2 linked regions of the Cohaesibacter gelatinilyticus genome follow. The protein of the gene in region 2 interacts with the protein of the main gene of each other region in a pairwise test. Links are inferred from orthologs where the notes say so. Each region holds a gene or a part of one and is shown on either strand. Other genes may lie near its edges. The genes, in order: uvrA and uvrB.

Region 1 (14,870 bases), on a different replicon or contig from region 2:
AAGCTCAGCAGGCCGTTGTCAATCAGGTCAAAGCAACATTGGGTGATAAAGTAACCTATCGCCGAGTCGAAGTTGTTGGCCCGCGTGTGTCTGGTGAACTGGCTTCTGCCGGCAGCATTGCAGTTCTATCTGCGCTGTTTGCTGTTCTTGTTTATATCTGGTTCCGGTTTGAGTGGCAGTTTGCATTGGGTGCAGTTATGGCAACCACTCACGACGTTATCCTGACAATTGGCATGTTTGCAGCTCTCGGGTTGGAGTTCAACCTTTCATCCATCGCCGCTATTCTGACCATCGTTGGTTATTCGCTCAACGATACCGTGGTTGTTTATGATCGTATTCGTGAGAATTTACGCAAATACAAAAAGAAAGAATTGAAGGACATCCTCGACCTTTCCATCAACCAGACTCTGTCTCGTACGGTTCTGACTTCGGTTACCACTTTGCTGGCGCTAGGCTCGCTCTATGTCTTGGGTAGTGCGGTTATTAAAAGCTTCACCTTCGCTATGATCTGGGGCGTGTTTGTGGGTACTTATTCTTCGGTCTTCATGGCTGCGCCATTGCTTATCTTCCTTAAATTGCGCCCTGAGCATATGCAGGAGCAAAAGGATGAAGGCACGGAAGAGGCGAGTGCCTGACGATGATTTTCAAATTGGGAAAAAAGGCCAAGGATACCGTGTCCGACAAGGCGAGGGAGAAATCTACTTTGTCAGATCCTGATGCGCCAAGACCAGATGCCGCAAAAAACAAGCCCGATGGCTTTGTCGAAAATGCTGTGGCGATGGCGACGGGGCTGTCTCTTGTGGATGCGCATTATCCTGGCCATGACCCAATTGATTATTATGGCAATGGTGGCTTTCGTTTCGGCGACTATTCCCATCAGGGTTCCCTGATGTTTCTTCCCAGCGGCACGCGTCGCTGGGATATTTCTTCGCCTGAAGAATTCTCGGAGGAAGCCTTCACACAAGTCGTTGCTGAAGCAGATGGAATCGAAATTCTTCTGATTGGTTCAGGCAATTCTCTTGTGCCGTTGCATCCGGAAATGAAAGCCAAACTCCGTGAGGTTGGGATCATCTGTGATGTAATGGATACGGGTGCAGCTGTGCGCACTCTCAATATCCTGCTGGCAGAAGAGCGGGCTGTCGCTGCTGCAATTCTGGCAGTAGATTAGCTCCAAGTTATTTTGGAATATCTTCTTCGCCGAGGCTTACCATCTTTAGGGGAGATCAATGCCGGACCAGCAGACAGATCTGGCTTTTTGTCAGGACCAATTGCGCAAGTTCGATCCGCTGCATCATTTCATGGCATTGGCGTCTTTGGAAATCCATAGGCCAGCATTGATGGTGCTCCATTGCTTCCTTGACGAGATAGAGCGCATTCCACTGCAAGTTAGTGAGCCGACAATGGGGGAAATTCGCCTGCAATGGTGGCTGGATGTAATCGCACGAGAAAATACTGATCTGGAGGGGAGGGACGGTCTGGAAAATATCGGCCCAGTCGCGTCATGTCTGAAACTGATACAGCGAAACTATAATCTCTCACCCGATCATCTCATTCAGATCATAGAAGCGCGCAAATTTGATCTTTATAACGATCCTATGCCTGACTGGGATACATTTGAAACTTATGCCGGAGAGACTGAAGCTCTTCCACTCTTGCTTGCTGCTCAAATCCTCAATGATGGAATAGTGCCCGAAATCTCGGATTTGTGCGGTAATGCTGCCATGGCAATTTGTCTTACCAAGCAACTGACGAATTTTGCACGCAATGCCAATCGGCAAAAGCTCTATTTGCCATTTGGGGAATTTTCAGAGGCTCAGGTGAACGAAGCGCAAATCTGGGTGCTCGAATCTGAAGAAGACATAATCTCTGTCTTGAAGCCAATCGCGAACAAGTCCCATGATCACCATGTTCAGGCCCAACAGGAATTCAATTCATTAAAAGAAAAAGGCCAAGCCCATTTGGGCTCAGCCTTTTTGGAACTTGCTTTGGTATCAGCACGCCTCAAGCAGTGGAAGAAAAAACCACTTGCGCCAAAAAACATTCCGCTTTGGAAGCAATACTGGTCCATCTGGCGGTATGGTCGATAGTTTCGACGCCTTTTCTTTCCTAAGTTTCTTGCGCAGCAATTGAGATTTCCTCAAGCCATGCTCTGGTATCGCCTAACGCACGCTTGGCCAATGCTTTCTTCTTGGAAAGTTGCTTCTCAACACCACGCATCTTGCTGCCATCTTCACGGCGCTTCGAGAATTCGACTGGAGGGAAGAGGCCAAAATTCACGTTCATTGGCTGGAATGAACGCCGGCCACCATTGCTGTCGATCAGATGGCCGCCTGTAATATGGCCGAGCAAAGCGCCAAAAGCAGTTGTTTCCGGAGGTGGAACTGCTGCATGACCCAAGGCTTCTGCAGCCAGAAAACGCCCGGTTAACAAACCGATCGCGGCACTCTCGACATATCCTTCACAACCTGTGATCTGGCCTGCAAAACGAAGATGCGGATGTGATTTCAGTCGCAAAGTATCATCTAGGAGTTTGGGCGAGTTAAGGAACGTATTGCGGTGTATGCCACCAAGGCGGGCAAATTGTGCATTTTCCAATCCAGGAATCATTCGAAATACATCGCTCTGAGCGCCATATTTCATCTTGGTTTGGAAGCCAACGATATTGAAGAGGGTGCCTAGCTTGTTGTCCTGCCGTAACTGAACGACAGCGTAAGGGTCGGTTTCCGGATCATGCGGATTGGTCAGGCCAACTGGTTTCATCGGCCCGAAGCGAGGTGTATCAATTCCTCGTTCTGCCATCACTTCGATTGGCAGGCAGCCGTCGAAATATTTGGCTTTCTCCCATTCCTTGAACTCGGTCTTATCTGCCTCCAGCATTGCTGCTATAAAAGCTTTGTATTCCTCTTCATTCATGGCGCAGTTGATATAATCCGCACCAGTTCCACCGGGGCCTTTTTTATCATAACGGGATTGGAACCAAGCTCTATCCATATCAATGGAATCAAAATAGATTATCGGGGCAATTGCGTCGAAAAATGCCAGTGCGTCCTCGCCCGTTGCCGCCAAAATGGACTTTGAAAGCGGCTCGGATGTGAGAGGGCCTGTAGCAACAAGGCAGGAGCCATTGTCAGCACTTGGTAACTCATCGATCTCACCGCGTTCAATCGTAATCAACGGATGGTCATGCAGGGCTTTGGTGACCGTCTCGGAAAATGCTTCCCTTGCCACAGCCAATGCGCCACCTGCTGGAACGGTATTTTTGTCAGCACATGCCATGATCAGGCTATTGGCTTCGCGCATTTCTTGGTGCAATACTCCGACAGCATTGGCTTCAGCATCATCGGAACGGAACGAGTTGGAGCAAACTAACTCGGCGCAGTGATCCGTAATATGAGCATCGGTGCTTTTGATCGGGCGCATTTCATGCAGCACAACCGATACACCATGACTGGCAATCTGCCATGCAGCTTCGGAACCGGCCAGGCCAGCGCCAATGATATGAATAGGAGCGACTTTTTCGTTCACGATGATATCCAGACTGGTTGGAAGAACGCCATTCTCTAGCACTGCAAGCCGATGAAGAAAAGCCCTGATCATACGAGACGAGCATCATAACACTTGGCAATGGTAGCTGGCCAATGCTATGGCCACAGCATAGATGCAATTCAGTTGAAGGTTCGCAGAATCATGCCATCCATCCGTAACCGTCTTTTGATGATGATTCTGCTTGTCCCATTGGCAGGCTGCATGGCGCAAATGAATGAGAATCCAGACCGTTGGGCCGAGACCACCAAGATGCGCCTTCCAAGCAACGGCAATCTGTATATCTGCCATGGTTTTGGTTGCAAATTGAATTATGCCTTCAAACCTAACGATCAGGATCTGGAAAAAGTCACCGAAATTCTGAAGAAGGGCGAAAGCAGTGCTGAGGCAGAGCGACAGTCAATGGGAGAGGCGATCCAATATTTCGAGACGCGGCTTGGGCCGCTGATCGGATCCGATAAGGACAAAGGTGGTTTGGATCTAACCAGCTCAGGGATCCCTGGCCAGATGGATTGTATTGACGAAGCCTCCAACAGCACATCTTATTTGATGTATATGCAGATGCATGGTTTGCTCAAGCACCACAGCGTTTCGTCACCAGTTGCAAGAGGATTCTTCCTTGATGGCAGATATCCTCACGCCACTTCTGTTGTGAAACAAAAAGCTACCAAGTCACACTATGCGATTGATAGCTGGGTCAAAGATAATGGAGTGTTTCCAGTCATCAAGCCGTTGAAAAAGTGGTTTGCAGAAAAACCAGCAGGCTTGAGAGGCGCGTAAAACTTCAGGTAATCTAATCGCCGAATAGATAGCTGATACACAAAAATAGATCCCAGATAAAACGAAAGCCCACCGGGGGAGGAACCGGTAGGCTTCGTTTCTTGTTTCAAAACTGGGAGGAGGTGTTTTGAAACCATCGGGCTTTTGGGAGGAGATAAAGCCCGAATTCCTTATTTGCCAGCAGCGCGGCGGGCAACAAACTCGATATCACCGCGGCCAATGCCTAGATCATTCAGATCGCGGGTGCTCAGGCGGCTGAGTTCGGAGACAGTGTTGCGGTAATTACGCCACTGCCGATAGTTTTTCACGACATTATCAAACATTGCTCATTTCCTTGTGGTTATGCAACGTGGCACAATCTCTTGCGATGCTCTGTGGCCTCGCTTTGTTGAAAATAGATATAATATGATTTGAAAAATTTTGCACCGCACAATATTGCATAGCTGTTTTGCAAGACATGCATTCCTTGAATACATATTATCTCTGGACAAATATGAACAGAATTATACCGCGTTGATTCTCAAAGGTTTAATAGTATTGAAAATCTGAAGATCAGACATTTCAGCCATTTGGAATAATATGCTGTCAATGGGTATGAAAAGCACTTGAAACGAAAATAAATGAATTTCGAGGGAACATGGATGTGAGTTTGGGGCTGTTGGAAAAGGTGCTTGAATAAAATGCAGGCAATGTGAAAATTTATAAAAACAGACAATGATGCTTATCGGTTCAAGTGAAAATCCGAGCTAATACAATAACCAGGATCAGCGGTTGTTCGTGTGTCAAAGCTGACTGATATTGGAACCACCAAATTCAACCAATAATGACTAAGGCTTTGTACCTAACTCAAAGGACAAAGCCCAGATCTCAAGTCAGATATCATCTATTGAGCTAGTTATTCAGCTGCGGCCTTGCGGCGGTCAACCAGTTCTTTCAGGAAGATCCCGGTATAGCTCCTGGAATTCTCAATCAGGTCTTCCGGTGTTCCCTGGCCAACAATGGTACCGCCACCATCTCCACCTTCAGGTCCCAGATCCAAAACCCAGTCAGCGGTCATGATGACCTCCAAATTATGCTCAATCACGACAACAGTATTGCCTTGATTGACCAACTCATGAAGTACTTCCAGCAATTTGGCGACATCGTGGAAATGCAGGCCGGTCGTCGGTTCATCTAAAATGTAGAGTGTGCGACCGGTTGAGCGCTTGGACAGTTCCTTTGACAGCTTTACGCGCTGCGCTTCACCGCCAGACAGTGTCGTGGCTTGTTGACCAACCTTGATATAACCAAGTCCAACTCGCTGCAGAGTGATCATTTTGTCACGAACAGACGGAACAGCTGAAAAGAATTCTGCAGCCTCATCAACAGTCATTTCCAGTACATCGGCAATGGATTTCTCCTTGAATTTGACTTCCAAGGTCTCTCGATTATAGCGGTGGCCCTTGCAGACGTCGCACGTCACATAGACATCAGGCAGGAAGTGCATCTCAATCTTGATAACGCCATCGCCTTGGCAGGCTTCGCAGCGTCCACCCTTCACATTGAACGAGAAACGACCTGGTGCATAGCCGCGAACCTTTGCTTCCGGCAAGCCTGCAAACCATTCACGAATTGGTGTGAAGGCACCGGTATAGGTTGCCGGGTTGGAACGCGGGGTACGGCCAATTGGCGACTGATCGATATCAATGATCTTGTCGATATGCTCCAATCCCTCAATGCGATCATGCGGAGCTGGCATATTCCGCGCCTTATTCAGCTTCATCGCAGCTCCCTTATAGAGGGTATCAATCAGGAAAGTCGATTTGCCGCCCCCTGATACGCCGGTCACACAGGTAAAGGTGCCCAGAGGAATGGACGCTGTAACATTCTTAAGATTGTTACCTCTCGCGTTGACAACGGTAAGTTCACGCCCTTTCTTTGCCTTGCGGCGGTCGTTTTCAATATGAATGCTCTTGGCACCCGACAAATACTGTCCCGTGAGTGAGTTGGGGTCGGATAGAATATCACTCGGGGTTCCTTCGGAGACAACGCGCCCACCATGGATACCGGCACCCGGGCCAACATCAATGACGTGATCAGCAGTCAGAATGGCATCTTCATCATGTTCAACGACAATGACGGTATTTCCCAGATCGCGCAAATGACGAAGTGTATCCAGAAGGCGGGCGTTATCTCGCTGGTGAAGACCAATAGAAGGCTCATCCAGAACATAAAGAACGCCGGTCAGGCCCGAGCCAATTTGTGATGCAAGGCGAATTCTTTGAGACTCGCCGCCAGACAAGGTGCCGGAATTACGAGACAGGGAGAGATATTCAAGTCCTACGTCATTCAGAAAGGCCAGACGCTCGCGAATTTCCTTCAGAATCCGTTCAGCGATCTCCTTTTGTTGAGCGCTGAGCGTATCAATAAGACCGGTGAACCAGACGGTTGCATCCTTGATTGACAGCTTCGAGATATCCGCAATGTGCTTGCCATCCAGCTTCACAGCCAAGGCTTCAGGTTTCAAGCGATTGCCTTCACAAGCCGAGCAGGGATGGGTGGACTGATATTTGCCAATTTCCTCGCGTGCCCAATTGCTCTCTGTCTCTCGCCAGCGACGTTCCAGATTCGGAATGACACCTTCGAAAGGTTTGTTGGCTTTATAGGAGCGAGAACCATCATCATAAACAAACTGGATCTTTTCCTTGCCAGTGCCGTAGAGAATAACTTCTTGCGCTTTGAAGGGGAGTTCTATCCATGGAACGGTCAGCTCAAACTGATAATGCTTGGCTAAAGCCTCTAATGTCTGGCGATAGAACGGGGAGGTTCCTTTTGACCATGGTGCAATGGCTCCGTCCTTCAGACTTAATGACGTATCAGGAATGACGAGGTCAGGGCTGATCTGCAACTCGCTTCCCAAGCCATCACAAGTCGGGCAAGCGCCAAAGGGGTTGTTAAACGAAAAGAGCCGAGGTTCAATTTCGGGTATGGTGAAGCCGGAGACCGGGCAGGCGAATTTCTCCGAGAATATCACTCGTTTGGGTTTACCATCGTCCTCGGTTTGATCAGCGAACTCAGCGACAGCCAGCCCTTCTGCCAATTCCAAGGCCGTTTCCAACGAGTCGGCTAGGCGGCTTTCCATATCCGGGCGCACGACCACACGATCAACCACAACTTCAATGTCATGTTTGAATTTCTTGTCTAGTGCAGGAGCGTCAGCAATTTCGTAGAACTCACCGTCAATCTTGACGCGCAAAAAGCCTTTCTTCATCAGCTCGGCGAGTTCTTTGCGATATTCCCCTTTGCGCCCACGAACAATTGGCGCCAGCAGATAGAGACGGGATTTCTCCGGGAGTTCCATGATACGGTCAACCATCTGGCTGACGGTTTGGCTCTTAATCGGAAGACCTGTCGCTGGCGAATAGGGAATGCCAACACGCGCAAACAGCAGGCGCATATAGTCATAAATCTCGGTGACAGTACCGACAGTTGAACGTGGATTGCGCGACGTGGTCTTTTGTTCAATGGAGATGGCGGGAGAAAGGCCGTCAATCTGATCGACATCTGGCTTTTGCATCATTTCTAGAAACTGACGCGCATAGGCTGAGAGAGACTCGACATAACGCCTCTGGCCTTCCGCATAGATGGTATCAAAAGCGAGCGAGCTTTTACCTGAGCCCGATAAACCGGTCATCACAATCAGTTGGTCCCGCGGGATGTCGAGATTGACATTCTTGAGGTTATGTTCCCGTGCACCACGAATGGAGATTGATTTCTGGGAAGATAATGAAGTGTCAGTCATGGTCGTAAAACATCCTTGGGAAGAGCGGATCTGCTACGTAAAATATGATTGGATTTGTTTCTGGACTCAGTGGGAGATAAGCACACATCTGTCAGGAAACAAGCCGGATTGCTGATTCATGCCGGGATTTTTAGCATTTTCGATTGCATTTGTGCATGATTTGTTCCTTAATTCAAGAGGCGAGTACATTGCGATCTGATAAAGTCGTGGGAAGTGTCAGCGGATGGTGGCATGCTGGATCAAAACTGCTATGATCTCGCTCCAAGATTTGGCGTTAACAAGATGGAACATGGACATGGCCGGAAGCGTAAATAAAGTCATCCTCGTAGGGAATCTGGGGGCTGATCCCGATATTCGCCGTACTCAGGATGGTCGGCCAATTTGTAATCTGTCCATTGCGACTTCCGAAAACTGGAAAGATCGCAATACTGGTGAACGTCGTGAACGTACCGAGTGGCACCGCGTTGTGATCTTCAATGAAGGCCTGTGCCGTGTTGCAGAGAATTATCTGCGCAAAGGCTCGAAGGTTTATGTCGAGGGCCAGTTGCAGACACGTAAATGGCAGGATCAAAGTGGTCAGGATCGCTATTCCACAGAGGTTGTTCTGCAGGGCTTCAATTCCACATTGACCATGCTTGATAATCGTGGTGAAGGTGGTGGAGCTGGTCCGCAGGGCGGTGGCTTTGGTGGCCAGGGCGGCGGTAACGACTTTGGCGGAGGCGGCTTCGGCGGTCCTCAGGGCGGGCAGAGTGGCGGCGGTTTTGGCGGCGGTGGCCAGCAAGGCGGCGGTAGCCAAGGTGGCAGCGGTTTCAGCGATATGGATGACGATATCCCGTTTTGAGCAATTCGCGTTTGAGCGCATAAATACTTCAATCAAAAGCCCGGTATGGTGTGAAATCTGCCGGGTTTTTTCATTTCTTCCAAAAGACTGCAAAGCTGGACGGGTATAGGCGCTGTGTGTTGAGTTCAACTTAGCAATATTTATCAAGTTGCCTTGGGATAGCGTGAAATTGTAAGGAGGTCCTGATTATGAACAAACATATGCAAGACAGCTATCTCAAGCGTATTGAGCGGGTTCTGGCTTATCTGTCAGATCATCTGGATGAAGATCTTGATCTGGATAAACTGGCGGATGTGGCTTGTTTTTCACGGTGTCATTTTCATCGTATCTATCACGGTTTGATGAATGAAACGGTGATGCAGAGTGTGCGTCGCCTGCGTATGCATCGTGCTGCTGGTGATTTGATTCGCACAAGTAGTGAGATTACTGCCATCGCCAAACGAGCCGGTTATGGAAGTGTCGAAGCATTCAGTCGCGCATTCAAGTCGTCTTATGGAGCTGCCCCGGCATCATATCGTTCTATTCGTCAGGACATTCCCGTTGTGTCTATCCCAACAATGGAGTTGAAGAAAATGTTTGACGTAGAAATCAAGTCAATTGATCCGATGAAACTGGCCTGTGTCGATCACCATGGCGATTATATGCAGGTAGGAAAGGCCTTTGAAAAGGCGGGGATCTGGGCGGCGAAAAATGGTCTGCTTAATCAGACTGCCAAATCCATAGGCATCTATTATGACGATCCGGCATCGGTCGAGACTGAAAAACTGCGCTCTGCTGCAGGATTCGTCGTTGATAAGGACTATAGTGATGAGGAATATGGCATTTCTACTCGTAGTGTCGGCGGTGGCCGTCACGCAGTATTGATCCATAAAGGACCCTATGCCGAGCTTGGGAAGGCTTATCAATGGTTCTTTGGAGCATGGCTTTCGGAAAGCGGAGAGGAAACCGCAGAGGCTCCGTGTTTTGAATGCTACCTCAATGATCCAAAAACAACGGTTCCGTCGGATCTGGTGACGGAAATCTACATGCCACTCAAATAAATGAAAAGGCTAAAGGAGGCGCCCCTTTAGCCTTTAATCTGTTCAGAGATTTATTTGCACTGGATCTAGATCTGATCGCCTTGTTCGGTTGCGACCTCGATATGGTCCTTATAACTCTGTGCTTCGATGAAAATACGCTTGATGAGCGGGAAGCGTTCTCGAATTTGACGTTCCAGGTCAGCAATCACGACCTCCAGCTGACCAACAATCATGCTATTCTCAAAATCGAGGCTTAAAGCCAGCAATACGTCATTCGGTCCGCGATGCAAGGTGCGGATCTCGTTGACAATAGTGACAGCTGGATGCGAAGTGACCATCTGAGCGAGTTCTTCTTCAGTCTCGATTGAAGCAGATTCTCCAATCAAAAGACCCTTTGTTTCATACGCCAACAACATGGCTGTGCCAGCCAAAATGATACCAATAATAATGGAGGCTGCACCATCCATCCATGGGATGTTCATATAATATGAAACGGCAATACCGATACCGGCAACGATCAGGCCCAACATGGCGGCTGAATCTTCAAACAGGACGGTAAAGACGGTTGGATCCTTGGAGTCGCTTACAGCTTGCATCCAGCCACGCTTGCCCTTGGTGGAGCGAAATTCTTTTAATGCAACCCACCAAGCCCAACCTTCAAAGACTAACGCTGCCCCTAGAACAACAAAGTTGATGGTCGGATCGGAGACAGGGTGCGGATGCAGAACCTTTTGTATACCTTCATAAATGGAGAGGCCTGCGCCAACAGCAAAAATCAGCAGGGCCACGACAAAGGCCCAGAAATACAGCTCGGCGCCGTAGCCGAATGGGTGTTTCTTGTCTGCGGGACGGCTCGCTCGCTTCAAGCCATACAGAAGCAAGCCCTGATTCCCGGTATCGACAAGCGAGTGAATGCCTTCTGAAAGCATCGCGGAAGAGCCTGTGACGGATGCAGCGAAAAACTTGGTAATCGCAATCAAACCATTCCCCGCCAAGGCGGCATAAATAACCTTCTTCGAGCCAGAGGCCATTCTGCTCTCCTGTCTTAAAGTCGTCGCGCCTATTATCTATGCGATTCTTGGCGACAGGTCTTTGACAATGGCTTTTATTTCATATATTCGATAATACTAATATAAAAATTCAAGCCAGAGACCCTCGCCATGCGCAACGCAAAATCATCCTGGATATCGTCCTCAAGAGCGACGTGGATCGTCACTCTTTTGTCGTCGGCAATGAAACCATCTCTGTTAAGTCTGTCAATCCTTCTTGGTGGGTTGACCACGGCTCATACCGAGAATTTCACCGTTCATCTCACTTTGATTGAGGATAAAAAAGCTGTTTATGCCACAGTCGAGACTACCAACTCAATCGCAGCAAGAGTACGCATTCCCGGTACAGTCACCGAACTTGCGGTAACTGAAGGAGATATGGTGAGGGAAGGACAAACTATCGCTCGTGTGGTCGATGAGAAGCTGGCGCTGAAAATACAGGCGGTGGATGCGGAGATCCGAGCCGCGCAACGAGAGATCGATAACATCAAGACCGATAAGGATCGTGCAGAAAGTCTCTATAAAAAGGGTACCATCTCCAAAGTCCGCCGTGATCAGATTCTTACACAGTTCGATGTGGCTTCCAGCAAACTGGAAGCAGCGCAAGCGGAGCGCGCCGTAATCGTTCGTCAGACGGAGGAGGGCGCTGTATTGGCCCCGCAATCCGGCCGTGTATTGAATGTACCATTGACTGTTGGTTCTGTCGTCATGCCAGGTGAAGCCGTCGCGACGATTGCCAGGGAAAATTACATCTTGCGTTTGGCCTTGCCTGAACGTCATGCAAGATTTCTTGCCAAGGGGAATATGGTTGAAGTTGCCGGGCGTGGGAACCGGTGTGACGAAAGCTGTGTCCGCGAAGGTAAAATTTCAAAAGTCTATCCGCAAATCTCAAATGGTCGCGTGCTGGCCGATGCGCATGTTGACGGTCTGGGCGACTATTTCGTTGGTGAGCGTATCCAGGTGCGTGTGCATGCTGGCTCACGCGAAACCTACCTGGTGCCTAAGGGCTACATCTTTACCCGATATGGCGTTGACTATGTGCGCTCCATCAGCGCCAAAGGTAAGCCGATCGATATCGCCATTCAAGCGGGTCATGCTTATAAGCAAGATGGCAAGGATATGATCGAAGTCCTCTCCGGTCTTGGTGATGGCGACAAGCTGGTCAAGCCATAAGGGGATGACAATGAAACTTGGAATTTCCGGCAATCTGGCGAAGTCATTCATTTCGTCGCCAATGACACCTTTGATGCTCATAACCGCCTTTGCCCTCGGCCTTGTGGCTTTGATGGCCTTGCCTCGCGAAGAAGAGCCTCAGATCTCAGTGCCCATGGTTGATATCCATGTGCGGGCTGATGGCTTGCGAGCGGAAGATGCGGTCAAGCTGATCACCGAGCCGTTGGAGACGATTGTCAAAGGTATTGATGGGGTCGAGCATGTCTATTCCCAAAGTATGGATGATATGGTCACCGTTACGGCTCGTTTCTTAGTGGGCACCAGCTCTGATGCTGCTGTTCTACGCGTGCATGATAAGGTCAAAGCAAACCTAAGCCAGATCCCGGTTGGGATACCGGAGCCGCTGATTGTCGGCCGTGGCATTGATGATGTAGCCATCACTGTGCTGACTTTGTCGCCAAAGCCAGAAGTGGCTGACAAATGGACCGATAATGCGATTTATAACATTGCGGATGAACTAAGAGTGGAGCTGGCCAAGCTGGAAAATATTGGCCTGACCTATCTGGTTGGTGGTCGTCCGGACCAGATCCGTGTAGAACCAGATGCTGAAAAACTCTCGCTCTATGGTATCACGCTGCAGCAACTGGTCGGCAAGGTGAAGTCTGCCAATACCTCGTTTATGGTCGACGCGATGCGGGAACAGAATAAAGCGCTCCCGGTTGCTGTTGGGCAAACCCTAAGTGGTGTGCCCGATATTGGTCTTATCCTTCTCACCACCCGCGATGGTCGCCCGGTGTATGTGCAGGATGTTGCCAAAATTGTGGTTGGTGCATCTCAGAAGGAACAGCGGGTTTGGCATATGCCAAGACTGGAAGATGGATCCTTGGGTCGGTTCCCTGCGGTTTCTGTTGCCATAGCCAAGCGCAAAGGAGCCAATGCGGTCAACATCTCCAATGCCATTGTGGAGCGAGTGGGGCAACTCAAGGGGCAAATCATTCCTCAAGGTCTGAATGTTGATATCACCCGTAATTATGGTGAAACTGCGAATGAAAAAGCCAATGAACTTCTCTATCACCTTGGCCTTGCCACCGTTTCCATCGTTTTGTTGGTCAGTCTTGCAATTGGTTGGCGTGAAGGTGTCGTGGTGTTTATCGTCATTCCAACCACTATTCTCCTGACATTGGCTGCGGCCTATCTGATGGGATACACCATCAACCGCGTTTCGCTTTTCGCACTGATCTTTGCCATCGGTATTCTGGTTGATGACGCCATCGTCATGATCGAAAATATTGCCCGGCACTGGGCGATGAAGGATGGAAGGTCAAAAATTCAAGCTGCAATCGAGGGTGTGGCTGAAGTGGGCAATCCGACCGTTGTTGCAACGCTGACAGTCGTAGCGGCTCTGTTGCCGATGATGTTTGTCTCTGGCTTGATGGGCCCTTATATGAGTCCAATCCCAGCCGTGGCGTCTGCTGCAATGGTGCTATCATTCTTTGTGGCGGTGATGCTCACACCATGGCTGATGGATTGGATCGGCAAGGGTGACCATGCCGAAAGTGCAGATGGTGGCATTCTTGGCAAAAGCTATCGACTGGTTGCTGCCCCAATTCTGAAAGGGCGAAGTCGTTCCTGGATCTTTTTGTTGATTGTTGGGTTTGCCACTATCGGCTCCACATTGCTGATCTATACCAAGGATGTGACGGTCAAACTGTTGCCGTTCGATAACAAGTCCGAACTACAGATCATTGCAGATTTGCCGGAAGGCACGTCATTGGAAATGACCGATCGTGTGTTGGCGGCAATTGCACGCGAAGTGCAAGTGGTGCCGGAAATTACCAATATTCAGTCTCACGTTGGATCAGCTGCGCCTTTCGGGTTCAATGGGCTTGTTCGACATTATTACTTGCGAGCAATGCCTGAACAGGGGGATTTGCAGGTCAACCTGAAGGAAAAGCATGATCGTGACCGAACCTCGCATGAAATTGCGTTGCAAATTCGAAAACTGATTGCCAATGTCAAAGTACCTGCAGGCACCAGCCTTAAGGTTGTCGAGGTGCCTCCAGGCCCACCGGTTATGGCAACTTTGTTGGCAGAAATTTACGGACCAAGCCCGCAAATTCGTCGTGATGTCGCTTCTGAGTTGCGTAAGCTTTTCGAGGCCGTTCCTTTTGTTGTCGATGTCGATGATAGCTTTGGAGCTCCGACCGAACGGGCACGCTTGCGCATTGATCAGGATAATCTGGAATATTATCGAGTTGAACAGGGCGATATCTATCAAACCATCGAATATTATCTCAACGGACAGGTGGTTGGGTATTCCCACAAAGGCAATGGTCGTCGTCCAGTTGAGATTGCAGTGAAGCCAAACAAGTCTGATCTCGCTATCTCCGAGCGCTTGCTCTCGATCCCGGTGCCACAAAATGTGATCCCCGGCGATCGCGGTGTCGTGGAACTTGGTGATGTTGTGCGAATAGATATGGAAAAGGTAAGCTTCCCAATCTTTCGTCATAATGGACGCTCAGCTGAAATGGTTATGGCGGAATTGGCGGGCGAGTTTGAAGCGCCAATTTATGGCATGCTCGCCATTCAAGAGAAAATAGATGCTCATGATTGGGGGAACCTGCCCAAGCCAGAGATTATTCTTCATGGGCAACCGAAAGATGAAAGCAAGGTCGCCATGCTCT
Region 2 (14,675 bases):
GTCTGTTCGACGTCATAAAATTCTATGCCATTGGGATTTTGACCGGGGCACCTCACCCTTATTCCAAGAGCCTGAAGCGCAAACAGAATGCCCTTCAGTCGCTGGCCTATCTGACCTTCATGGTCATCATCGGCCCAGCTCTGTGGTTGTCAGGCCTGGCGTATCTGTTCTATTCCGCCTGGTCACATATCGATGGTGCCAATACCATCTTTCAGGGCGTTGCCTTCATTCATACGGCAGCTGCCTTCCTGATGATCACGTTCGTTGCAATCCATATCTATATGACCACAACGGGCAAGACGGTCTTCCATTACATCAAGACCATGGTCACCGGTTATGAGAATATCGAGCTGACCGAGGCAGAAGAAGCCTATCTGGAAGAGCAGGAGCCGGACAAGTTACGCAAGTAACCTCCTCCCCCAAGACATACAGAGAAGACAAAAGGCCGCCGGATTACTCCGGCGGCCTTTTCAATATCAGCTCCAAGCAATGTTTATTTGAAAGCTGTACCAGGCTTCACGCCAAGTTTCTTCATGATGATGGCGGCAGGGCACCAACCAGTAAAGGCAGACTGCAAAAGATTGGCACCGACAAAGACGGTGAACCAGAAGAAAGCCGGATGCACGAACTGGGTCAAAACAACAGACACCAAAATCATCACCCCGGCAAACGCAAACATGCTGCGATCAAGACACATGGGTTAACTCCAAATAGTTTCAAACTTTCGAAATTAACTAGCAAATAATCACACACACGTAAAGCTGCTTTACGCACTCCTCCTACACACTGCGAATTGATCAGGGTGTATTCAGCTTAGGCTTGTTGCCCCAAAATGGTCACAAAAACTGTCCGCTTTGGCCATGATTGCCGCAAAAGACAGCCCCATTCGCTTGTTTATATGGCTTATTGTCATCATAAGAATAAGCGGAACTTGTCATGCCCAATCAATTGCCAAAACGAAAATCAAGAAAACGCCACTCCATTGATCTGTCTGCCAAGCGAAAACGCGAAAGATCCATTTCCAAAGGCTTCAAGATCTGGGCAATTGTTTATGCAAGCATGATGGCAACCGGCTTTGTTGTCGCTTCCAATCCCGCTCATTCCGCCACCGGTCACCCCCAACTGGCGAGCCAGCCTGATGCCCAAACCATGCCTCGTCTGGTAACACCCAATGACATGCAAACCGGTGCCCTTTTGTTTGAAAGCAAGGAGCCCGGCCGCTATATCGAAGCCCCACGTGTGGCCAGTGACATCAAAGTCGATGTTACCGGCCCCATCGCCAGAACCATCATCACGCAGAAATTCCTCAACCCATCCGACGCATGGCTGGAAGGTGTCTATGTCTTCCCGCTGCCAACGGATTCTGCGGTTGACCAGTTGCGCATGAAGATTGGTGATCGATATATCGAAGGCATCATCAAGAAAAAACTTGAAGCCAGAGAAATTTACGAGAAAGCCAAGCGTGAAGGCAAAAAAGCTTCGCTGCTGGAACAGAACCGTCCAAACATCTTCACCAACAGCGTTGCCAATATCGGTCCGGGAGAGAGCATCACCGTTCAGATCGAATATCAACAGACCATCCAGCGCTCCGCTAATACGTTCTCCCTGCGCGTGCCGTTGGTTGTTGCACCCCGCTATAATCCTGCAGCAAAACCGCTGAAGCCAAGCGTTGACTACACATCTGACAAAGTAGATGGCTCCGGCTGGGGTAGCACCGATCCCGTACCAGACCGTGATGCCATCACTTCTCCAGTTCTCGATCCTGAAACCGAGCCCAAAACCAATCCGGTCACCCTCTCGGTCGATCTCAAAGCCGGTTTTGCTCTTGCCGATGTCACATCCGAGAACCACAAGGTCAATATCGCCAATGAAAGCGAGAGCGAGTTAAAGCTCTCTCTTGCCAAGGAGGCCGTTCCCGCAGATCGCGATTTTGTCTTGAGCTGGAAAAGCAAGCCGGGCAAAACACCGCAAATCGGCCTGTTCAAACAGACCTTCACACCAAAATCCGATAGTGAAGCAAGCAAAAAGGCAAGCGAGGACTATCTACTCGCCTATATCACACCACCATACAAATTGGTTGAGGGCCTCGCTCAACCAGCTCGCGACATCACCTTCGTAATCGATAATTCCGGTTCCATGGCGGGGCCCTCCATGGAACAGGCAAAAGCCAGTTTGATTTCAGCACTGCAGAAATTGAAGCCACATGATCGCTTCAATGTCATCCGCTTCAACCATGAAATGGATCAGCTATTCCTGCAGCCAGTCGCAGTCAACGCCACCAATATAGCGCAAGCCACAGGCTGGGTTCAGGCATTGAAAGCCGAAGGTGGTACGGAGATGGCAACCGCCATGCAGCAAGCATTGCTGGATGCAGATCCGAAAGCTCCAACTCTGCGTCAGGTGGTTTTCCTGACCGACGGTGCCATCGGCAATGAAAGACAATTGTTTGAAATCATCAAACAAGGTAAAGGCCGCTCTCGTATCTTCACGGTCGGCATTGGTTCTGCCCCCAACACCTTCTTCATGACCCGCGCAGCTGAAGAGGGCAAAGGCACCTTCACTCATATCAACTCGGTCACTGACGTGAAAAGCAAGATGGCGGAACTGTTCGCCAAGCTCTCCAACCCTGTCGCCACCGATCTGGCTCTGAGCATGACCAATGCCAAGGATGCCGAGATCGCCCCCAATCCCCTACCCGATCTGTATCTTGGCGACCCTCTGGTCGTTGCCATCAAGGCCAAGGATCTGGGATCAGACATGACCCTGACCGGACGCTTTGATAATCAGCCTTGGTCAGTGAAGCTGGATCTCAGCAAAGCAGCAGATTCAAACGCGATCGACAAACTGTGGGCCCGCCGCAAGATCCGTCAGCTGGAAAGTGATCGCCTGCTTTCCAATCAATATGAAATCATCGACAAGGCAATCGAGAAATTGGGCTTGGATCATCATCTGGTCACCCGTCTCACAAGTCTCGTAGCTGTCGATGTCACTCCATCTCGCCCAAGCGGAGAAGAATTGAACAGCAAAAAAGTTCCTTTGAATTTGCCGGACGGTTGGCAGTTCGACAAGATCTTCGACGAGGCACCAGGCAAAACTCCTGCCCCAACCACGGCTCCAAATACTCCTGCAAGTGCAGACCCGCAGATCGAAGCTGCATTGGAAGCCGCGCCGCAGCAAATGGCTCTATTCTCTCAAGCCACCCCGATGCTGGCGCGCAAGGCAGCACCACCAACAGCAGGCACGGCACAACTTGGCAGTCAGAAACGTTCCATTCCACTGCCACGCACAGCAACCAACGCTCAGATCGCGCTTTACAGTGGTCTCTCCCTGATGATCTTCGGTCTGTTCCTTGCCTGGCGCAACCGCAGACCGACAGCCTGAACAGGAAATCAGATCAAATGAGCTCCTCGACCCGCAACAGGCATCATCCTCGTCAGCCCCGAAAAGTCATTCTGGGGCTGGCTGGCCTCATCACTCTCACAGGGATGATGCTTGTTGCGCATGGGCTCTGGATTCCGGCCAAAGCACAATTGGCGCAAATACTACTAGAGCGTGCTTGGGTCAAAAGTCTGCAAACGGGTCAAAATCACAAAGCTTGGAGTTGGGCCGATAGCTGGCCTGTCGCCCAACTCTCCATTCCATCTTTGGGGCTTAAATCCATCATCCTCAAAGAGGCCGGCGGTGAGGGATTGGCTTTTGGACCGGTTCTCCTCAATCAATCCGCTCAACCCGGAAGCAATGGCAGCACCATCATCTCCGCTCATCGTGATACCCATTTCAAGGCCCTGAAGGATATCAAGATCGGCGACAAGCTCTCACTCACATCGGCCGATGGTCAAAAATTCGATTATGAGATCACTCAATCCCGCATCGCTCAATGGGATCAATCAGGCCTCTCAGCGGACGGCTATGAACCTGAACTGGTGCTTGTGTCTTGCTGGCCGTTTGACAGCATCACCCCAACAGACCAGCGCTTCATTCTGCATGCCAAGCAGACGTCCAGAACACAGATTGCCAGCAATGCACCTGCAGATTGAGCGATTGACTAAAGAATATTCTTGAGCTGCCTGCAATCATGAGATAGGACAAGATCTTCCCCAACTCTCTGCGGGAAGACAAATAACTCCCTCTTTGATTTCCGTTTTCGCAGGTGTTGCCATGTCGCGTCTCACTGCCAATCTGCTGTTGCTCGTTGCTGCCATTGTCTGGGGTGCCGCCTTTGTTGCGCAATCCACGGCCATGGACAATATCGGCCCGCTTGCTTTTACGGGCATTCGTTTCCTGTTGGGAGCCTTGGCAGTTGCGCCATTTGCCTATTGGGAATGGAAAAGAAGCCCCAACCCGATCCCGGCCAAAGGACATTATCAAGGCATTTTTGTCGGCGTCATCTTCTTCATCGCGACGATCATTCAGCAATATGGCTTCCTGACCACCACGGTCACCAATGCGGGTTTCCTGACCGCACTCTATGTGATCTTGACACCCTTGCTGAGCTTAATTCTGTTCCGTCAGGCACCAAACCCCATTATCTGGGTAATCGTCACCATCTCCCTGACTGGCACTTATCTGCTGGCAGGTGGTCTGAATGGCCTTGTTGAAGGTGACTTGCTGATGATCGCATCAGCTCTTTTCTGGGCTTTGCAGATTCTATTGCTTGGACGACTGGTCAGCACCTATGGAAATCCGCTAAGCGTCGCTTTCCTGCAATTCCTGACCTCCGGCATCATAGGGCTGGTTCTGGGATTGATGCTCGAACCATTGTCCACGCAGAATATCGTAGGAGCTTGGAAAGAACTGCTTTATGCAGGCTTCATGTCCGTTGGGCTTGCCTTCACCCTGCAGGCAATTGCGCAGCGTTATACTGCTCCGTCCGATGCTGCTATTCTGCTTTCCACAGAAAGCCTGTTTGCCGCATTGTTTGGTGCCCTGATTCTCGGAGAAACCCTGACAGGCGACCAATGGCTTGGCTGCGCCATGATCTTTTCTTCCATTCTGCTGGTGGAATTGCTGCCACAATTCCAAAAATTCATTAAATCCAAAAAACTCGCCGAGCAAAATAACTGAAAAGAAAAGGCTGCTTCCAACCAGAAGGTTTAAGAAGCAGCCTCAGTTGTCGGAATGGCAACGGAGAACCGCTTTGTCACCACTCCAGAGAGTTCCAAAATGTCGGCATCAAATATCAGCAATCAGATCCAATCTTCATCTGTACTGATATTTTATATATTTCGAATATACATAATAAAAAGATCTTTTGCAAATGTCTTCAATAGTCTTAGCTGGCATCTCCGTTCCGACAGCCAGACGAGACATAAATTTCCCCATTCCTATGGAATGGCTCTTCTTATTCCCTCTTTGTTCCCTTATATTGACCGAGGTTCGCCCATCTGATGGGCAATTCTGTTTCATGCTCGCTTGATCCAATAACCCACGAGCAAAGGGGCTTTCATGGCATCGAAAAAAGACAGCAATTCTGGGAAAACAACAAAACCAGACGGCATGGGAGAAGCCCCACAAGCCGCATTTGAAGGCGTGCCTCTGTCCGATTCCATTTCCAGCTGGGCTGACGAGATAGCCCAAAGCGTAGAAACAAAAACAACGCCCCCCGCCAAACCAAAGCGCACCCGCAAAGCCAAGCCAGATGATAAGGATGTCACCGCCCGCCAAAAGGCTGCTGGCGGTCAGAATCCTGTTGCCGGTCTTGATATCTCGTTGGAAAAAGCTGAAGAGCTGGAACGTGTCACCAAGGAACGCAAAAAGGCTCAGAAGAAAAAGAAAAGCTCTGATCGCTCGGGGGTCACGGAAACCGTCACCGCTCTGGAGAAGCTGATCGAGCATGGCCGTCCGGAATTCATGGATGCCGAACCATGGCGCCCTCATCGCCCGGACAGACCGGAAAAATCCGAAGGCGGTGTGTCCTTTGATCTGGTTACCGAATTCGAGCCTTCTGGCGATCAACCCACCGCCATTGCCGATCTGGTAGAAGGTGTAAAGGATGGTGAAGCCACACAGGTTCTGCTTGGGGTGACTGGGTCTGGTAAAACCTTCACCATGGCGCAGATCATCGCCAAGACCCAGCGCCCGGCGTTAATTTTGGCACCAAACAAGACACTGGCAGCACAGCTCTATGGCGAGTTCAAAAGCTTCTTCCCGAACAATGCGGTAGAGTATTTTGTCTCCTACTATGACTATTACCAGCCAGAAGCCTATGTGCCGCGCACCGATACCTTCATCGAGAAGGACAGCAGCGTCAACGAACAGATTGACCGCATGCGCCACTCCGCCACCCGTGCAGTACTGGAACGCGATGACGTAATCATCGTCGCATCGGTTTCGTGCATCTATGGTATCGGCTCGGTTGAGACCTATACCGAGATGAGCTTCAAGATTGAGGTTGGTGACCAGATTGATCAGCGCCAATTGATGGCTGATCTGGTCGCGCTTCAATATCGACGCAATGATCAAGCTTTCCAGCGCGGCAACTTCCGTGTTCGCGGTGACATCATCGAGATCTTCCCAGCCCACTATGAGGACCGCGCCTGGCGCGTCTCCATGTTTGGCGACGAAATCGAAGAAATCATGGAGTTTGACCCTCTCACCGGCAAAAAGGCCGGGGAGCTCGAATTCGTCAAGCTCTATGCGAACTCACACTATGTAACCCCACGCCCAACGCTCAATCAGGCGATTAAAAGCATCAAGAAGGAGATGGCTGAACGCATCGAAGAACTTAACGCCCATGGCCGTCTACTGGAAGCCCAGAGACTCGAGCAGCGTTGCCGCTTCGATCTGGAAATGATGGAAGCAACCGGTGCATGTGCTGGCATTGAGAACTATTCCCGTTATCTCACCGGACGTCTTCCAGGTGAACCACCTCCCACTTTGTTTGAATATCTGCCCGACAATGCTCTGATCTTCATCGATGAGAGCCATGTCACCATAGGCCAGCTCGGCGCCATGTATCGGGGTGACTTCAGACGAAAAGCAACCTTGGCCGAATACGGCTTCCGCCTTCCAAGCTGCATGGACAATCGTCCTTTGCGCTTTGAGGAATGGGATGCCATGCGCCCGCAAACCGTCGCCGTTTCCGCCACCCCGGGAAAATGGGAGATGGAAGAGACAGGCGGCGTCTTTGCCGAACAGGTCATTCGTCCAACTGGCTTGATTGACCCAGTCATTGAGATCCGCCCTGCCACCACGCAAGTGGATGATCTACTGGGTGAAGTGAAAGAAAAGGCCGCTGCTGGTTTCCGAACGTTAGTCACAACTCTGACCAAGCGCATGGCAGAAGACCTGACTGAATACCTGCATGAGCAAGGCGTCCGCGTGCGCTATATGCACTCCGATGTCGATACGCTGGAGCGGATCGAAATCATACGCGACCTGCGCCTTGGTGCCTTTGATGTTCTCATCGGCATCAACCTGCTACGCGAGGGTCTGGATATTCCCGAATGTGGTCTTGTCGCCATTCTCGATGCAGACAAGGAAGGGTTCCTACGCTCGGAAACTTCCCTCATTCAGACCATTGGTCGTGCAGCCCGTAACGCAGACGGCAAGGTCATTCTTTATGCCGACCGCATGACTGGCTCCATGGAGCGCGCCATTGGCGAAACCAATCGCCGTCGTGAAAAGCAGACAGCCTATAACGAAGAACACGGAATCACGCCGCAAACAGTGAAGAAAAATATCGGCGATATTCTTGGCTCGGTCTATGAGGGCGATCATGTCACCGTTGACAAAGGCATGGCAGAAGAAGGCCCGGCCTCCATTGGCCATAACCTGGAAGCCCATATCGAGGACTTGGAAAATCGGATGAAAGAGGCCGCTGGTAATCTGGAATTCGAAGAGGCGGCCCGTTTGCGCGACGAGGTCAAGCGCCTGCGCGAAACCGAACTTGCCATTGCCGATGATCCCCTTGCTCGCCAATCTTCCATTGAAAATCAGGCAGGTAGCTACAAGGGCGACAAAAAATACGGCAAGTCGGCCAACCTGCCCAAAGGCACCCGCATCCAGGAGCCTGATCTGGATGATATGGGTCCTGGTACCGACCGCACTATACCCAAAGGTGGGCGCTCCTATCCAAAACCCAAGAGACGAAAAACATAAAATACAACTATAGATTGTTATTTTATGTCATTTAAGTGACTGAAAAATAACAAAATAAAAGCTTTGCAATTTAAAACAATAACTTGCTTTCTAAGCAGAAAGCCGTATATGGTCGATCTCGGGATCATAAGATCATAGTGCGAGTAGACCAGTGCAAACATCTGAGCTGTTGCATCAGGTGCCATTGTTCAATGGCCTTGATGAGCAGATAATTGACCATTTCTGCGCTCATACAAATCAACGACAGATCAAGAAGGGCACAATGATTTGTGCTCCGGATGATGTCGCGCACAATTTCTACATCGTACAATCAGGTTGGGTAAAGCTTTTCCGTGATACACAGGACGGTCAGGAAGCCGTGCTGGATATCCTCAGTACCTTTGGAATGTTTGGCGAAAACAGCCTCTTTGGCAAGAGCGACTATGGCTGGTACGCAGAAGCAGTCGAAGACACCACTCTGTTCTCCATTCCTGTCAGCATTCTGAAAGAAGCAATCAAGAACCATCAGGGCGTAGCCGTCAACATGATCACGGCCATGTCGGAACATCGACGCAAGCTGGATGGTGAAATCGAGCGTTTCATGCTGCAAAACGCACCACAACGGGTCGGATGTTTCCTGCTCAAACTGGTGCCCCAGTCTGCATGGGATGGTGAGACACCCTGTCCACCAATCAATCTGCCATACAACAAGGCATTGGTGGCAACACGCTTGGGAATGACCCCAGAAACCTTCTCTCGTGCGCTCAAAGCCCTGAAGAAAAACACGGATATCACGGTCAAACAATCAACGATCCATATCGATGATGTTGATTCCCTCACCAGTTATTCTTGTCAGGCTTGCTCAAGTTTCTTCCCATGTGATGGTGACGACGAAGAGCGCGATTAACTCACCAGATCACTCTGATTTGGCAAGCATATAGAGCCAGGACCAGTCAAGACGTTCAGGCTCTTTGATATAAAGCTCTTTCTGGTCAATCACAGACTTCAGGTAGCTATAATCAAATACCCATTTTTGTTCAGCTTTTTCATCCCTATCGCCCTTACTTGGACTTTCCATAAGTCCCTCTGAACCAACATGAATGCCAACGCTGGCTTGAGGTCGATCATCCCGCAACAAAAACTCTGTTTGTTGCCCCTCTCCCTCAGAAAGAGCAGCCTCCAATATGGCTTTCACTTCTGGCGACTGGATTTGCGCAAGCGAATGATTGCAGATTTCAAGATAAGTCTGCAACAGTGCTTCAAATTCTGGATCATTCTGTCGATCAGTGGTCATCTTGCACCTGCTTTCACAAGATTAGGTCGTAAATCTGTGTCATGTATCACCATATGAGCGCCGGAATTTCCTGCAATTGACACCTGTCAATCGCATACCTTTTCCGTTCCCATGCCCATCTACTGATCTAGAAGCTGAGGTTTTGACCAATTGCAAATCAATTATCCACTCACTTCCTGAACACATTCACATAGCGCGAATGTGATTCCACTGTGTATCAGATCGGATGCTATACAGAGGCACGTACCATCCCAACTCCGTTGAATATAGAAATGACCGAACTTCTGCTCGCCTACGGCGCTGGCCTGCTTACCCTCATCAATCCTTGTGTTCTGCCAGTACTGCCTATTGTTCTGGCTTCGGCATTATCGAAAGACAAACGCGGCCCCCTTGCTCTTGCAGCTGGCCTTTCTCTCTCCTTTGTTACACTCGGCATGCTGGTTGCAACACTCGGTCATTCCATTGGTCTGACCGAAGACACATTGTCTCGTGCAGGAGCCTTCCTGATGCTGGTCTTTGGAGCTATCCTGCTGATCCCGACCTTTGGTCGCCGCTTCGAGTTGGCCACAGCTGGCATGGCATCTGGTGCGGATGCCAAATTGCATGGGATGGATCTATCCGGCTTCAAAGGTCAATTTCTTGGCGGTCTGTTGCTTGGCGCCGTCTGGTCACCATGTATCGGTCCAACACTTGGCGGTGCCATCGCACTGGCGTCTCAAGGTGAAAGTCTGCTTTGGGCTGCCTTGATCATGATTTTCTTCGCCCTTGGCATCTCCACTCTCATTCTTGGCTTGGGCTTCGGTGCTGGCAATGCAATCCGCTCCCGCACCAATGCCCTACGCACCATCGCCGAAAAGTCCAAACCTCTTATGGGCATCCTCTTCATTACGGTTGGCCTGATGATCCTGTTCAAGATCCACCATGTGCTGGAAGCCTGGGCAATTCAGGCATTACCCATCTGGCTTCAGGATCTGTCGGTTGCCTTATAGAAACACTCACTCTCGCTCATTCTTCAAGGAAAGCATCATGATGACACGTCGTTTTCTTCTCACATTTCTTGCCCTCATCACGTTCGCACCGATGGCCATTGCCGGGCAAGGTACTGATTACAAACCTGGTCTGATCAAACAAGCACTCGCGGACGGAAAAACTGTTCTGGTAGATTACAAAGCCAGCTGGTGCTCCACCTGTGCTCGTCAGGAACGCGTGATCGAGAGCCTGCGCAAAGGCGACCCAGCCTATGATAAAGCCATCACCTTCATCAATGTCGATTGGGATCAATATGGCGATCACGAAGTTACGACTTCCCGCAATGTCCCACGCCGCTCCACCTTACTGTTGCTCAAAGGCAACGAAGAACTGGGACGTATTGTTGCAGGCACCGGCCAGAGCCAGATCAAGGCCTTGCTCGACAAAGCGCTGTAAGCCTCAATCTCTATTACATCCATCAAAGCGGGCCTGACCGCTTTGACCATATTCTACTTTCATTCCCGTCTCAGACTGGCTAAGTCTTGGCTTAAATTTGTTCATGTTTCCAGCCAGAGCCAAACAGACCATGTCCAGCTTCACCACCCCACTTCGGCTCGCCTTTGAAAGCTATCGCTTTCTGCTCACCAATCTGCATCACCTATGGAAATTGGCTACGATCAGGCTTGTCGCAACCCTGACCAGCGCCAGCCTGATTGAATGGATAAGCTTGGAAATTGAAGACCAATGGCTGGACATGAAATTTTCCGGCAAGTTCTTCCTCTTCACATTTGCCAAAATTCTGGTTTATGTCATCACCTTCAGTTCCGTAGCCATTACCTGGCACAAGGCAACACTGAACCAGGAGGGCCTGAAACAGGCACTGACGCCCAAACTGAATGTAACCAGCCGCCGCTATGCCCTGCATAGCCTGCTTCTCTCAGGCAGTATCCTGATGACCATTGCCATCGCTCTATTCGGCACCAACACCTTGGCCGCAGCTCTGGCACCGCTAGTCTCGCAAGAAGAGAAGGTCGCCAGTCGACTGATTACGATGCCGACATTGCTTTTCATATTGGTCGCAAGCTGTAAATGGCTGCCAACCCTTCCCTCTTTAGCGACGGATAAAATTCCAGATCGACCTTGGAAATTGGAATGGAAGAACATTCCAATTTCATCTGCCATATCTCTTTTTATTATATGCTTGGTAACACTGACCCCACTCGCACTAATCAGCAAGCAACTTCTACAGTTTGCGAACAACAGCAATATCTGGAGCCAAATTCCGCTTGTGCTCCTGTCGGAATTAGTCATGGGATGCGCGCTTTTATGCTTTCTCGCAGGCCTCAGCCTGTATCATTACAAAACCCGAAATTCGCATTAACCATTTGTTGACATTAACCAATTTCCAAAGTCAAAGCCGAAAAGTCCAAAATATATGCTATGGTCATCCCACCACTGAACGTGTCGGGGAGGAACCCATGCCAAGCAAACCACAATCCTTGAAAATGCGAATTTTTCCGACCAGCCATCGACTGCTGTTGGAACGCATCTTGCGCACAGAAATTCCCAAAGCACACGGCAAAGTTCTGGTTCTGGGTACCGGCTATGATCCATATGGTCATCTGATCCCGGACGGATGTGATGTAACCCGTACTGATATCGAAGATGAATATGATATTGATATGGTTGCTGATGCGCACGATCTTCCGTTCGATGACAACAGCTACGACACCATCATCGCAATTGAGGTGTTCGAGCATCTGCAATACCCTCACAAGGCAGCTGAGGAAGTGCGTCGTGTTCTTAAACCTGGCGGCAAAGCAATGATCTCCACCCCATTCCTGTTTCGGGTACACGGCGATCCATATGACTTCACCCGCTTCACCAAAAGCGGCCTGAAAACCCACTTCGAAAAGTTCAGCAAAACCTCAATCGAAGGATATGGCAATCGCGTCCACGTGATCTGGGATATCATCACCACATCCTTCCGCTACGCAGCACTGGGCATGTGCCTGAATCACGTTTTTGCCAATCTATGGCCGCGTTCAAACAGTTCAGATAGCCCAAGCGGCTTCTTCCTGACTGCCACAAAATAACAAGGAGCGGATAACCGCTCCCCCTACCCTTTTTCGATATCACTGCAAATCGGAACAGGCAGACATATCGGCCGGGTCCAGCCGAAAGAGCTGATCATCCTTATTCGTTCCAAACCAATGGGATTGATCAGCACTCTCTTCGCCACAAAAACTGCCAAGCAGCATGCCACCAGTCTTGCGCAAGTCAATCAACATTGATCCGTTGGGCTTGAAGCGATAGGCGAAACGGCCTCCATCACATTCAACACCGCACAATCGTGCGCCACTCTCATTGGTGCAATAAACAGTTTGCTTCAGACGACGTTGGTTTCGGAATCTCACGTCAACCAAGGCAACCTGCTCTTTCACTCGGCCGCCTTGGCCTTGTGACAGCGCAGCCTCATCGAAATTATAGGCGCTTGGTCGATGCACAAAGCGAATTTGCGTCACTTGCTGAGCAGGGTTTTTCGCTAAATGCGCCTTATTATAGGTGCGTATGAAACATTGATCTGATCCATAGCGCAGTTCAGCGGCCTGCACCCCAGTAGGCAGAATACAAGCCGTTGCAATCAGTGTAGCCACTCCCAACCTCAAAAGTTGTCTTTTCCTTTCCATGATCTCTCCCCCTCTCATGGAACAATCAATCTATCTTTGAGTGTAACAAGCCGACGGGCAATCACCAAACAATCGAACGATGTTGCACCGCATCACACTCTCGCCATTTTGTATCCCTAGCTCTGTCTCTGCGACGCCCAATGCTCTGCCCGATCAAGAAGGCAGACAACGAGCTAAAAGGACACCCGCAATGAAAATGCTGACCATAGCTGCCCTGATGATGAGCGCCGGCCTCCTCTTTGTGACCGTCCTTGCTGACGTAAGTCATGCCAAGGCATCCGAGCAATGCGGCAAGGCTTCCTGGTATGCTCTTACATCCAAAACCGCATCTGGTGAATATGCCAACCCAGCCAAGATGACAGCAGCGCATCGCAGCCTGAAATTCGGCACAAAGGTACGCGTCAAGAATATGCGAAATGGCAAAGCCGTGACCTTGCGCATAAATGACCGTGGCCCCTTCATCAAAGGACGTATCATTGACGTGACCAAGGCAGCTGCAGGCAAGCTCGGCTTCATCAATGCGGGCACCACCAAAGTCTGCCTGCAAATTATCAAATAAGATATATTGAACGGAGAGCGCTCTTATTGAGGCGTAAAGTCCGTTGGCTTTTCGATTTCATAGATGCCATCCGTGATGGCATCTATCTGCTTCATAAGCACCGCACGGGCGTCATATAGCCCGCGATTATAGAAATAGGGAGCCATTTCCTCAATCAGGAAATCGAGCAGAAATTCTGCTGGAAATCGCCCCAAATCCTGATCCATTTCCTCACGAAAATAGCCCTGCAGCTTCTCCACCAATATGGCACGTTCCTCTTTGGAGAAAACAATCTTGCTCATATAGCGTCTCCTTTTCAGGTGAAAGGTTACGGGATTTTCCGCTTGGATTCCCTTACAAGCCCTGCAGGAATGGATTGTTGCGCCGTTCTTCACCAATCGTGGAATGATTGCCGTGACCACACAGAAAGGTCACATCATCTCCCAATGGGAGTAACTTGTCGCGAATGGAGTTCAACAAGGTCTGATGATCGCCACCAGGCAAATCGGTGCGGCCAATTGAGCCATTGAACAAGACATCGCCAACGATAGCGAAGTTGGCGTCCTTGTTGACGAACACCACATGTCCCGGCGCATGGCCCGGACAATGTAATACGTCAAAGGACATACCAGCAATATCGACCTGGTCACCCTCATTGAGCCAACGATCAGGCTCACATGGTTTCGCACTTGGCAGGCCGAACTGAATAGCCTGATCTGCTACGCGTTCCATAAGCATCCGGTCCGCTTCATGGGGACCTTCCACATCGACATCCAGCGCATCGCGCAGCTCCACAGCACCACCGACATGATCAATATGGCCATGGGTGATCAGGATCCGTTCAACATCGATCTTTTCCTCTTCCAGAACCGACAGGATCTTGTCCATGTCCCCACCCGGATCAATCACGACGCCCTTGCCGGTTTCTTCATCCCAAACAAGGGTACAATTCTGCTGAAACGGCGTTACGGGAATAATGGCAACTTTCATAATGTCTTCCTGTCTTCATGAATGACAAGTAGCTTTAGGCAAACATACGCGTTCACCAGCTTTTGGCCTTTTCTATTACCTCATGCTTAGCCCAGTGAAAGAGAAAAGCAAACCG

What was found.
Region 1: the proteins of uvrB (region 2) and uvrA interact in binary tests that used the Escherichia coli proteins (3 or more experiments, as listed by UniProt). The link is inferred for Cohaesibacter gelatinilyticus from one-to-one orthologs.

Annotation. Positions count from the first base shown.
Region 1 is NZ_OBEL01000001.1:1,222,419-1,237,288, forward strand. What follows is about bases 5,019-8,437. They hold uvrA (excinuclease ABC subunit UvrA), read right to left. Parts: upstream 8,105-8,437; coding sequence 5,219-8,104; downstream 5,019-5,218. Other genes in these bases: CRO57_RS05485 (single-stranded DNA-binding protein), read left to right, coding at 8,400-8,437. In the rest of the region: CRO57_RS05455 (Mth938-like domain-containing protein), read left to right, coding at 779-1,168; CRO57_RS05460 (squalene/phytoene synthase family protein), read left to right, coding at 1,227-2,087; methylenetetrahydrofolate--tRNA-(uracil(54)-C(5))-methyltransferase (FADH(2)-oxidizing) TrmFO, read right to left, coding at 2,107-3,531; CRO57_RS05470 (hypothetical protein), read left to right, coding at 3,688-4,323; CRO57_RS05475 (DUF1127 domain-containing protein), read right to left, coding at 4,494-4,646; more of CRO57_RS05485, read left to right, coding at 8,438-8,945; CRO57_RS05490 (AraC family transcriptional regulator), read left to right, coding at 9,134-9,985; CRO57_RS05495 (cation diffusion facilitator family transporter), read right to left, coding at 10,051-10,995; CRO57_RS05500 (efflux RND transporter periplasmic adaptor subunit), read left to right, coding at 11,197-12,186; CRO57_RS05505 (efflux RND transporter permease subunit), read left to right, coding at 12,197-14,870. UniProt on the Escherichia coli protein: The UvrABC repair system catalyzes the recognition and processing of DNA lesions. UvrA is an ATPase and a DNA-binding protein. A damage recognition complex composed of 2 UvrA and 2 UvrB subunits scans DNA for abnormalities.
Region 2 is NZ_OBEL01000006.1:32,478-47,152, forward strand. The notes cover bases 5,077-8,300. They hold uvrB (excinuclease ABC subunit UvrB), read left to right. Parts: upstream 5,077-5,445; coding sequence 5,446-8,100; downstream 8,101-8,300. Other genes in these bases: CRO57_RS19665 (Crp/Fnr family transcriptional regulator), read left to right, coding at 8,252-8,300. In the rest of the region: CRO57_RS19635 (cytochrome b/b6 domain-containing protein), read left to right, coding at 1-410; CRO57_RS19640 (YgaP family membrane protein), read right to left, coding at 494-697; CRO57_RS19645 (marine proteobacterial sortase target protein), read left to right, coding at 937-3,381; CRO57_RS19650 (class GN sortase), read left to right, coding at 3,399-4,037; CRO57_RS19655 (DMT family transporter), read left to right, coding at 4,159-5,064; more of CRO57_RS19665, read left to right, coding at 8,301-8,986; CRO57_RS19670 (hypothetical protein), read right to left, coding at 8,996-9,373; CRO57_RS19675 (cytochrome c biogenesis CcdA family protein), read left to right, coding at 9,646-10,362; CRO57_RS19680 (thioredoxin family protein), read left to right, coding at 10,400-10,798; CRO57_RS19685 (hypothetical protein), read left to right, coding at 10,902-11,723; CRO57_RS19690 (class I SAM-dependent methyltransferase), read left to right, coding at 11,821-12,438; CRO57_RS19695 (hypothetical protein), read right to left, coding at 12,478-13,032; CRO57_RS19700 (septal ring lytic transglycosylase RlpA family protein), read left to right, coding at 13,250-13,591; CRO57_RS19705 (DUF2164 domain-containing protein), read right to left, coding at 13,615-13,872; CRO57_RS19710 (MBL fold metallo-hydrolase), read right to left, coding at 13,925-14,560. UniProt on the Escherichia coli protein: The UvrABC repair system catalyzes the recognition and processing of DNA lesions. A damage recognition complex composed of 2 UvrA and 2 UvrB subunits scans DNA for abnormalities.